3 regions of the Sporosarcina sp. FSL K6-1508 genome follow, and region 1 is predicted to be linked to each of the others. Evidence: riboswitches for the same ligand, from Rfam matches in the RefSeq annotation. Region 1 holds a riboswitch; each other region holds the start of a gene.
The links. Region 1 has a riboswitch for cyclic di-GMP ahead of MKZ11_RS11660 (methyl-accepting chemotaxis protein). Riboswitches for the same ligand answer to the same signal wherever they lie in the genome.

Region 1 (3,215 bases):
TCCGGTAGTAACTCCATTACATTACATTTTACTAATTCACCATTGTAGGGAATGATTACGTCAGTATCCTTACCGTAATCACTTATTAACTCGCGACACATGCCACATGGTGCAACGACCCAACATTTTTCAATGTCTTCTTGTGGATGAGGATGAGCAACTGCTACAATCGTTTCAAACTCATGGTCTCCTTCTGATATTGACTTTCCAATCGCCATTGCTTCTCCACATACCGTTATTCTGCCAACATTTGCTTCGACGTGTACAGCTGCAAAAATATTACCTGATGTAGTTCTGACCGATGAACCAATGTGGTGTCGTCCATATCTATAATTTTTTTCTATTACGTCTTCTGCAGCCTTAATTAATTCATAATCCCTATTTTCCAAAGCTCTAACTTTTAACATAATAATCCCCTCCTACCACTATTTTACCTCATTAGTGAAATATTTGTATTTATGGCTTCCTTTCTTCCTTCCTCAAGAGTGAAGGCAGTAATCTTACTTCTGAAACATACTGCATTGAATTATTTAAGCATACCAATTGCTACGAATTGGCATGGAATGGTCTGTTTTTTAAAGTTTCCTGAAATACTATTGATAAGGTATACACTAGTTATATCCAAAATCATAGTATGAGGATATCAATGTACAAGTTTTATAAACCTTTATCTGCAATATATTTTCGATTGAAGCTATTTAATACACAAGAGATTACGAATGAAAATTGAGAGGGAGTTGTTAAAAATGAAAACTGTAAAAGTTTATCATTATGATGCATTTAGTAACAAACCGAATAAAGGAAATCCTGCAGGAGTAGTTTTGGATGGCGATGAACTAACGGAGATTGAAATGCAAGAAGTAGCTTTAGATATGGGTTTTAGTGAGACAGCTTTTCCTATGCATTCAGACGTTGCCGATATTAGGATTCGTTATTTTACGCCAGGGAGAGAGATGGATTTGTGTGGTCACGCAACTATGGCAACTATTTATGCACTAAAATCAAAAGGATTAATAGGGGAGAAAACGGAGTTAACAATAGAAACAAAAGCGGGAATTTTACCAATAAGGATAAGTTCGACTATAGAAAATGAACTATACATAACTATGAAACAGGCATCTCCGCAGTTTGAAGAGTTTAAAGGTTCCAAGGAAGATTTAGCTAGGTCAATCGGGATTGGTATAGATGATATAGAAACTGACTTACCAATTTTATATGGAAGTACAGGCATATGGACTTTGTTAATTCCTATAAGAAAGCTTAAAGCATTCAAAAAGATGAAGCCCAACAATAAACAGTTTCCAACGATTTTAAAAGAAATGCCAAAAGCGTCTGTCCACCCTTTCTGCCTTGAAACGCATGATTCTAATGCAGATATGCATGCCCGCCATTTCTCTTCTCCATTTTCCGGTACAATAGAGGACCCGGTGACAGGCACTGCTTCAGGTGTAATGGGAGCTTATTATGCCAAAAATATTAAAAATGACTTTGACACTAAATTAACCTTGTTAATTGAACAAGGTATTGAAATTGACAAAGATGGAAGAGTACAAGTTGAAGTAATCAAAAATAATCAAACATTTAATATTGAAATTACTGGTAATGCAGTCTTTGTAAAAGAATTTGATGTAACGATTAAAAATAACGAAACATAAATTGGGCGGGGTAGTAAAGTCTCTCATCTTCTTTTTCACCAATGACTATATACTCTTTTGGGCATTTTTTAAGTAGTGCATTATGAAGAGTTATTATAGTAATCTATGAAACTTTTAGTACTTCTTATTGCCATCTATTAGACTATGTGGTATATTTTTTGATGGTTATAGGCAAACTTATTGAAAAATAGGGACGCAAAGCTACGGGTCTAAAGTAATTATTACTATGACGGCTGAGCTGCTCAAGAAATGCTAGATAATAGTCTAGTTTTTTTTATTTGCCTATTTCAATGTGAAATAGGCTTTTTTTTTTGAAAGAAAGAAACAAACAAACATAAGTAGAAGTGGAGGAAATAATCATTATGCGTTTTTTTAAGAACATGTCACTGAAGTATAAGTTGTTACTCACAGTATCTGTCATTGTTTTAGCACTTTTTGCTGTTCTAACGACACAGAGTATCTCTCAATTGAACGGTCAGTTAGAGAATGACCTTGAACAAGAATTGAAAAGTGTTGGCTTATTGACAGCTAGGAACCTCGATTCCAAAGATATAGATGGGTTATTGACAGTTCAAGGTGAAGGCGATTCTGAATTTTTAGAAATGCAAAGAACCTTGGATGAAATAAGAGAAGAACAAGGAATTATGTTTTGGAGTTATATATGGAAAATGGAGGACGATGGTGTCACTCCTATCGGCTATACGGAAAATTTGAATGAAGCGTATGAAGCAGGGGAATTGTTTACTGATCTTGCTCCTGTCCATGTAGATACTGCTAAGCTCGCGATTAAAAATGATCAATCAGAGGTAACAAGCATTTTTGAGGACTCATTTGGATCATGGCGAACAGTTTTCAGCCCTCTTAAAGATGAAAGTGGAAATACAATTGCCGTGTTAGGAATTGATTACTCTGCGGATTATATTGACACCATCATTAAAAAAAGTGTTACAAAACAGATTATTATTGCAGTAATCGGAATTTCAATCTTATTAGTATTACTGTATTTTACAATTGATCGGCTTCTATTACCACTCAAAAAAGTGGTCATTGTTGCAGACCAAGTGGCAAATGGAGAATTGAACGATGTTGATCTTCAGATTACAAATGATGAAGTTGGACAACTTTCACAATCGATAAAAACAATGGTTTCAAACTTGCAACATGTCATATTAAACATTAGAAATACATCTGATCACGTTGCATCATCAGCTAATCAGCTAACTATGAATGCGACAGAATCGTATATTAGTTCTACAAACGTTTCAAAAGAAATGAAGAATATCGCTCAAAACGCTGAAACTTCTTTGGTAATGACTGAAGAAACAGCCGCTGCAATGGAAGAAACGGCAGGCGGTATACAACAAATTGCTGATTCAGCCAATACTGCTTCTGAATCGTCTCTTTCAGCATCACTTGCTGCTGAACAAGGAAATGAAGTTGTTCAACAGGTGATTGCTCAGATGCAATTAATTAATACATCTGTCGAGCAAATAGAAGAAACTATTAATGGTTTACATGCTAATTCTAACAAGATCAGCGACATTGTGAATATTATTACTG
Region 2 (3,215 bases), 1.4 Mb from region 1:
TTCCCCCCTATTCTAAATTAAATGAAACATAAAAATTTTTCTTTTACAATTTAAATTGCTGAATGGCTACTTCCAATTCATTTGACATCCTAGCTAACTCTTGAGAAACCGCTGAAACCTCTTCCATGGAGGCACTCATTTCTTCGGAGGATGCCGCAACGTTTTGAGAATAATTATTTACTTCAATACTCGTTTTTGAAACTTCTTCTATGTGAACGACCACTTCAGCTATATGATTCTTCATGTTTTCCATCGCTATGCTAGCTTCAGATATTTTTGTTGTACCAGTGAGAATAGAATCCATAATTTCCCCAAATGCTTTCCCGCTTTCATTCGCAAGTTTCATTCCCTCTTTAGCCGAACTTACGCCTAGATTGACAAGTTCCATCGAATCTTCAATTCCATCATTAATATCGTGAATGATCTCATTGATCTGCAATGCTGAGTTGCTAGATTGCTCTGCAAGTTTTCGAACTTCATCTGCCACGACTGCGAATCCTTTTCCATGTTCACCAGCTCTAGCAGCTTCAATTGCAGCATTCAAAGCTAATAAATTCGTTTGCTCTGAAATGGACTGTATCATTAAGCTAATTTGTCTAATTTCATTTGATTTTTCATTTAACATGCTGATTTTCTCAGCGGAAGAACTCACATTTTTATCAATTTCACTCATCTGACTTACCGTTTGTTCAACGACCTCACTACCTTGTTTAGCCGTTTCCGTTGAATAATGGATGGAATCTTTTACGTTGCCCATACTCACTGTCACATCATCTACACGATTAAACACTTCATTGATAATACCTACAGCGTTTTTCATAGCCTCATCCTGGTCATCAGCTCCAGTAGCAACCAATTGGATTGACTCGGATATTTCGCTGGAAGCTGTTTGATTTTCAATCGAAGACGCTGCCAACTCTTCAGAGGTCGCAGATAATTGTTGAGATTCATGCGCAATTTTTCGCATGGTTTCTTTCAAACTGGTAGACATGGTATTGAAATTCTCTCCCATATCCCCGATTTCATCGTTCACCTTTACCGTGACTTGTTGCGTCAAATCACCTTTTGACATCGCTAAAGACAAATCACTAATGCTTTTAATTCTCTTCGTTATACGTAAACTCATTATAATAGACGCAATGACAGCAAGAATCGCGAAAACCCCACCTATAATGAAAAGCATTGTTCGTATGAAAGTCGCCGTACTTAAAATTTCGTCCTTCTTAATGACAGCAATATACTTCCAGCCATCAATTTCTGAAGTGATTGTGTTCAATACATAGTCTTCACCATCTAGGTTCGTTTCAAATGGGCCGTCTTTGCTTAAATCTGTTAATTCCGGAACATTTAGTTCGGAAACGGGTTGGAAGTTCAATTCGGAGTTTTTCGGATGTGCAAGGATTGTTCCATCTTCTTGCGCAAGAATGACATAACCTTTTTTACCGATACTGATTTCCTTAATAATATCTGTTAAGCCTTCCAAACTTACATCCAGGCCTAACACACCTGTTTGCTTTCCGTTTTTTTCAATCGATACTACATTACTGACTATAATTCCCTCTACCCCAGTTGCCTTATAGGCACTTGTTAATTTTACTTCTCCTGGTTCTGCAATAGCCGTGTTATACCAAGGACGGTCTCTAGGATCGAAACCAGCTGGCGTGGGCCCCTCGGGATATTGGACATAACCTCCATCCGATGTACCTATATAAACATAAGAGGCTTTAGGATGACTATTACTAAATTGAGAAAACACATCAAAAATGGCTTTCTCCTTATCCCCATTTTCTGAAGGGGTCATATCAATTGAGCCTTCCCCCGCTATATCTTTATAGGAAGTAATACTTGAATCGGCATTTAGAACGGAATGGTCATTAGCTAATAAATTGACATTTTCCCTAATCGTTTCAAAGTATAGAGAAATTCCATTATCCACCTGTTTAATTTCTTTCTCGCTGAAACTAATATAATCATCCTTGGTTTTTTTGCTAACTGTTTTATTCACTAACACGCCAACAAATACAATCGGTACTATCGATAGCAATAGTGAGAAAACTAATAACTTTGCTTTGAACGAAATCCTTTTCTTATTCATTTGCACAATCCTTTCTATTTAATTAATAGTGAATCAAGCGTAAGTTGCCTGCTGCTTCAAAGCTTTTAAATTGTTAACTTCAAGAATCTCTTAATCCTTTCTAACTACGTCTTTTTGCCAAATTCATTCTAGGTGGTTTTAAACACTCAAAAAACTATTCTATTTAATATAGAATAGCCAAAGGATTTATATATATATTAATCCATAAATTTGGTAACCAGGCGATCATTGTTTAGATTGCAGGACTTTTGATTAATCCCTAAACTTTAGATCCTAGGCTTTGCGTGCTGCCCTTTCAGAACAGGTTGCCTTTAACTTCTATAGTTTTAGTTTAAAATTACGCTCACCAATAATCTCACGTAACTCTACAAAATTCAAGACTTTTTAACCACTCCTCACTGTTTATCTATGAAAAATGAATCACGAGGATAGTTCGGAACCAGTTAAAAAGTAGGTTTTCATCGACTATGTATAAGGTTTTATAGAAATGAAGTCAAAAATATGATTTCAAATTAGTAATTGATTGATTTTGGCGACATTATCCAATATTTGGCTGATACTATCGCTTCACCCGCCTACTATTTGCTACAATGATAACTAATCTCGATTACTTTGACACACCTAATTGGCCTATCTCCCAGTTCGAGATAGACCTTGAAACCATTTGAGCTTCGCATTTTCTCCTTGAAATCCCTTTTCTTATGGTTTCCTTTGAATTTATCTGGCTCTAACGTTTGTCACTGACCGAGTCTCATCATATTTTATCAATAACCGCCTTTACTTATGATACGGTTCCCCCTTCATAATCCTGAAGGCCCTATACACCTGCTCCAACAATATCAGCTTCATCATCTGATGCGGAAATGTCATTTTCGAAAAAGACAACAATTCATCCGACCGTTTTATCACGCTATCATGAAGCCCCAGCGAGCCTCCGATAACAAACGCTACCTTGCTCCGCCCGTATGTCATTAGCGACTCCATATCCGCTGCTAGCTCTTCTGATGTCTTCATCTTCCCTTCAATCGCGAGCGCAATCACATAGGAATCCGTCCCTACTTTCGCCAAAATACGATCCGCTTCTTTTTTCTTCACGATTTCCATATCTGCATCACTTAAT
Region 3 (3,215 bases), 2.2 Mb from region 1:
AAATAATCGCCGTCGACTATAAAGTATATTGCGCTTCCATCTTGGTGATCATTATGAAAGAAAATAGGGAGTTCTTTATCATCAGCAATTTTCAACACTGATTTAAACGAATCAAGAGTTAGAATGGACTTCTGGTCAATATTCAATTTCTCTGAAACTGGAATAATTCTGCTGCTATATTTTTTATTTATTTTTTCTACACGCGAGGTAATAGGTTTTGCATGATTAGTAACTAACCTTTTATAGACATAAATAATAGTTAGTAGTAAGGACAAAGAAAATAGGGAGCTTATTATTCGAACTCGGCTTAATGGAAGGGAGAACCCAAATAAGTTAAAAGTATTCGGAATCATTTCGGTCGTTGCCAATGGGGACATGGACGTGAATACTTTTTCACTTGCTAACGCAATTTCTTCATATGAATATTGAAAAGTAAGCTTACCCTGTTCCTGAATATTCATTTCCTTACCATCATAGTTAATTGTTCCTTGGATATTTGGAACTACTTCGATTGCATACTGAGGTAATTTAATGCCTGTTTCTTCTTCCACTTGTAATATGAATGCATTCACTTTTTCAAGGTCAATTTTATATGCTTTTTCTAAAATTGCAATTGCTTTCCCCTTTTCTTCAAAGGCTTGTTTTTTTTCTAGTGGAAACATTCTTTCCCACATATCCCCTGCTTTTATTACTAATTTTGCTTCATGTGTACCTTTTGCCAGTATTTCATTCTCGTAGTCTATTGTAGATTTTAAATTAATAGGAATTGCAGTTGTTATTTTCCGGAACATTGTATCTCCTGCTTCTACCGTCCCTCCGTTCGGATAAAGGACATTTGGCATAAGTGTCGCCTTGTAATCATAGTTTGTTTCTATTCGAGGAATGTCATCATTGATTTGAGTAATAGTTATTGCTGGTCCTGACAAAGAATAAACTGATACTGCAACTGAAATAATTAGTACTAGTAGAAGGGGGAGGAATATTTTCCTGTGTTTCCCCTTATATAGATGAACTAAGATTGATCCCATTTCCATCTCTCCCTTTGTTAATGTTAGTCTTTGTCTTGGTCCGTATTCGTTTGGTCTTCATTTGGTTCAGATTCTATTATGTTTGCTGTTTCTTTTTCGATTTCTTTTATATTTTCTTCTGCTCCAGCTTCCTCTTTTGCTTCGACTTCGACTTCCTCATTCGCCTTTTCTTCTACTTCGATTTCTTCTTTTTCTTTTTCTTTTTCTTTTTCTTTTTCTTCCGCTTCGATTAATTCTGATTTCGTTTCTTCTTCCAATTCAACAAGTATTTGTTCATCTTCAAATTCTGGAATCGTTGAATTTATTTCCGCACTGCCACCGTTCCAATGAGCTATTATTTGAATTTCACCTCCGGATAACTCTTGTGCGTCGCCAATAAGGGTGAAATATTTGCTTCCTCCTGAAATTAGAGTAGAAGAATTATTTTCTACTACATTCATTGCCTCTTCAGAGAATCCACTAAGTATGTCAATTCCTTGAATTTCTATTGTTTCTTCAGTGTTATTTGTAATTGCAAATTTTCTCCCTTCCCAATTGGTAATTGCGATAAGGGCACTATCCTCTGGGACTATAGATAATGTTGCATCACTTCCTATTTCAGCAGTTGTAAAACTCGTGCTACGGAGAAGCAAAAATGACATGGATACTAAAAGTGCTGCTAAAGAAAAAAACTTTTTCAATACGCGCCCTCCCAATTTCATAATAAAAGCCTAACTAAATTGGACAAGTTGTCCAAATTTAATTAGGCCGGTTGCACCAATAACTCCATACGCCCCAGGTGCCCATATACGGGTCGTACTTCACAGTTTCCGTAATCAATATTCTTTTATATAGTTCAGTATAACCAAACCCCAACAAATATTACGGTACTTCTTGCGGTTATGTAGGTACTATTTTTGTCTGATAATAGGTAGTAATGTCCTTCTTTGTATTTGTCGTAACTAACATGTAAAGAAAAACAGCCCTATATATTTCATAGAGCTGTTTTGCTTTATTTTGAGTTTAACTTACTTACCATCTGTTCTAACTGCGTCAACAGTTAGTGTGTAATTATTTGATCCTTTACCAATGTTATTAGTCAATAATTCCAGGTCAATTTCCTGATCCTTACCTGGTTTTAGCGTAAATGAAAGTGTATTACTACCACCGCCATTTGTTAATTTCAACAGTTGTTTAGTAGGAGTAATTATACCACCACCGCCATGTCCACCACCTGGTTTTCCAAACGTATCTAATTCGGTAACCTCGCTAGCTTCAAAAGTTCCTTTACCGGATCTCTTAGCGACATTAACAGTAACATTAATATCTTTATCTGAGTTATTTTTAACTGCAAATAATTTATCCCAATTATATTTACTATTGTTTTGAACTCCGTAATCTGCTCCATTACCCTTATTCAGGTTAATCAATAATTCACCATTCGCTTTATAATCAGCTGCATTATGCTCCGCACTTGCTACTAGTGCCAATAGTGATTCGTTAGAATTCTTGACCGTAACGTCCATATCACTCTTGACCGCTGCACTTGAGAAAGACATTGCCGCCATCACACTTGAAATTGCTAGTAGAAACACTACCGAAAATATACCTTTTTTCATCTTCATTCTTAAATCTCCTCCAATATTTTTTTCGGCTCTTAACCGTTTTTGTAACTACTTTTAGTATAGGAGGATTGGTATTGGTTATCCTCACTCTGTAGGGTAGTCTTCAGATATCGTTTGTCTACTACTATTATCTACTTTGTATCCCCTAAACTACTACTTTTGTTGGTGGTAGGTATACTTTTGTACCAAATCAATTCTACTTTAGAGGGCTTTTTGTTTCGTAGAATTACAATAATATGAATGAAAGGAGGAATTCCATGAAGCTATTTTCAAGGATACTGAACACTTTATTAGCAATTGGCATCTTATGTACGTTAATTGCTGCAATTGGGTCAGCTATTACTAAAGAACCCGTTTTGCTTACCGTCATTCGTTCAAACAGTATGTCCCCTGTTTGGGAGCGGGGCGATATGGTGATCATAGAGAACCTAAAGGAAAAAGAAGCAGTACAAAATGGAGATATCGTCTTTTTCAAAACAGAAGAAGGAAGTCTTGCTGACAAAGGTTGGATTGCCCACCGAGTAGTCGATAGAAACGTCGATAAAGGTTTTATTACCAAAGGGGACGCTAATGAATATACGGA

Region 2: another riboswitch for cyclic di-GMP. It lies ahead of MKZ11_RS04055 (methyl-accepting chemotaxis protein); the one in region 1 lies ahead of MKZ11_RS11660 (methyl-accepting chemotaxis protein).
Region 3: another riboswitch for cyclic di-GMP. It lies ahead of MKZ11_RS00425 (hypothetical protein); the one in region 1 lies ahead of MKZ11_RS11660 (methyl-accepting chemotaxis protein).

The regions. Positions count from the first base shown of each region.
Region 1 is NZ_JBBOXF010000001.1:2,318,811-2,322,025, forward strand. Features, by position in the region: gene MKZ11_RS11650 (cytidine deaminase) at 1-407, opposite strand, end outside; gene MKZ11_RS11655 (PhzF family phenazine biosynthesis isomerase) at 747-1,655, shown strand; cyclic di-GMP riboswitch class I at 1,816-1,901, shown strand; gene MKZ11_RS11660 (methyl-accepting chemotaxis protein) at 2,036-3,215, shown strand, end outside.
Region 2 is NZ_JBBOXF010000001.1:870,865-874,079, reverse strand. Features, by position in the region: gene MKZ11_RS04055 (methyl-accepting chemotaxis protein) at 44-2,095, opposite strand; cyclic di-GMP riboswitch class I at 2,305-2,415, opposite strand; gene rlmH (23S rRNA (pseudouridine(1915)-N(3))-methyltransferase RlmH) at 2,873-3,215, opposite strand, start outside.
Region 3 is NZ_JBBOXF010000001.1:101,459-104,673, forward strand. Features, by position in the region: gene MKZ11_RS00420 (DUF5305 family protein) at 1-1,028, opposite strand, end outside; gene MKZ11_RS00425 (hypothetical protein) at 1,052-1,708, opposite strand; cyclic di-GMP riboswitch class II at 1,766-1,848, opposite strand; gene MKZ11_RS00430 (DUF1102 domain-containing protein) at 2,036-2,632, opposite strand; gene MKZ11_RS00435 (signal peptidase I) at 2,890-3,215, shown strand, end outside.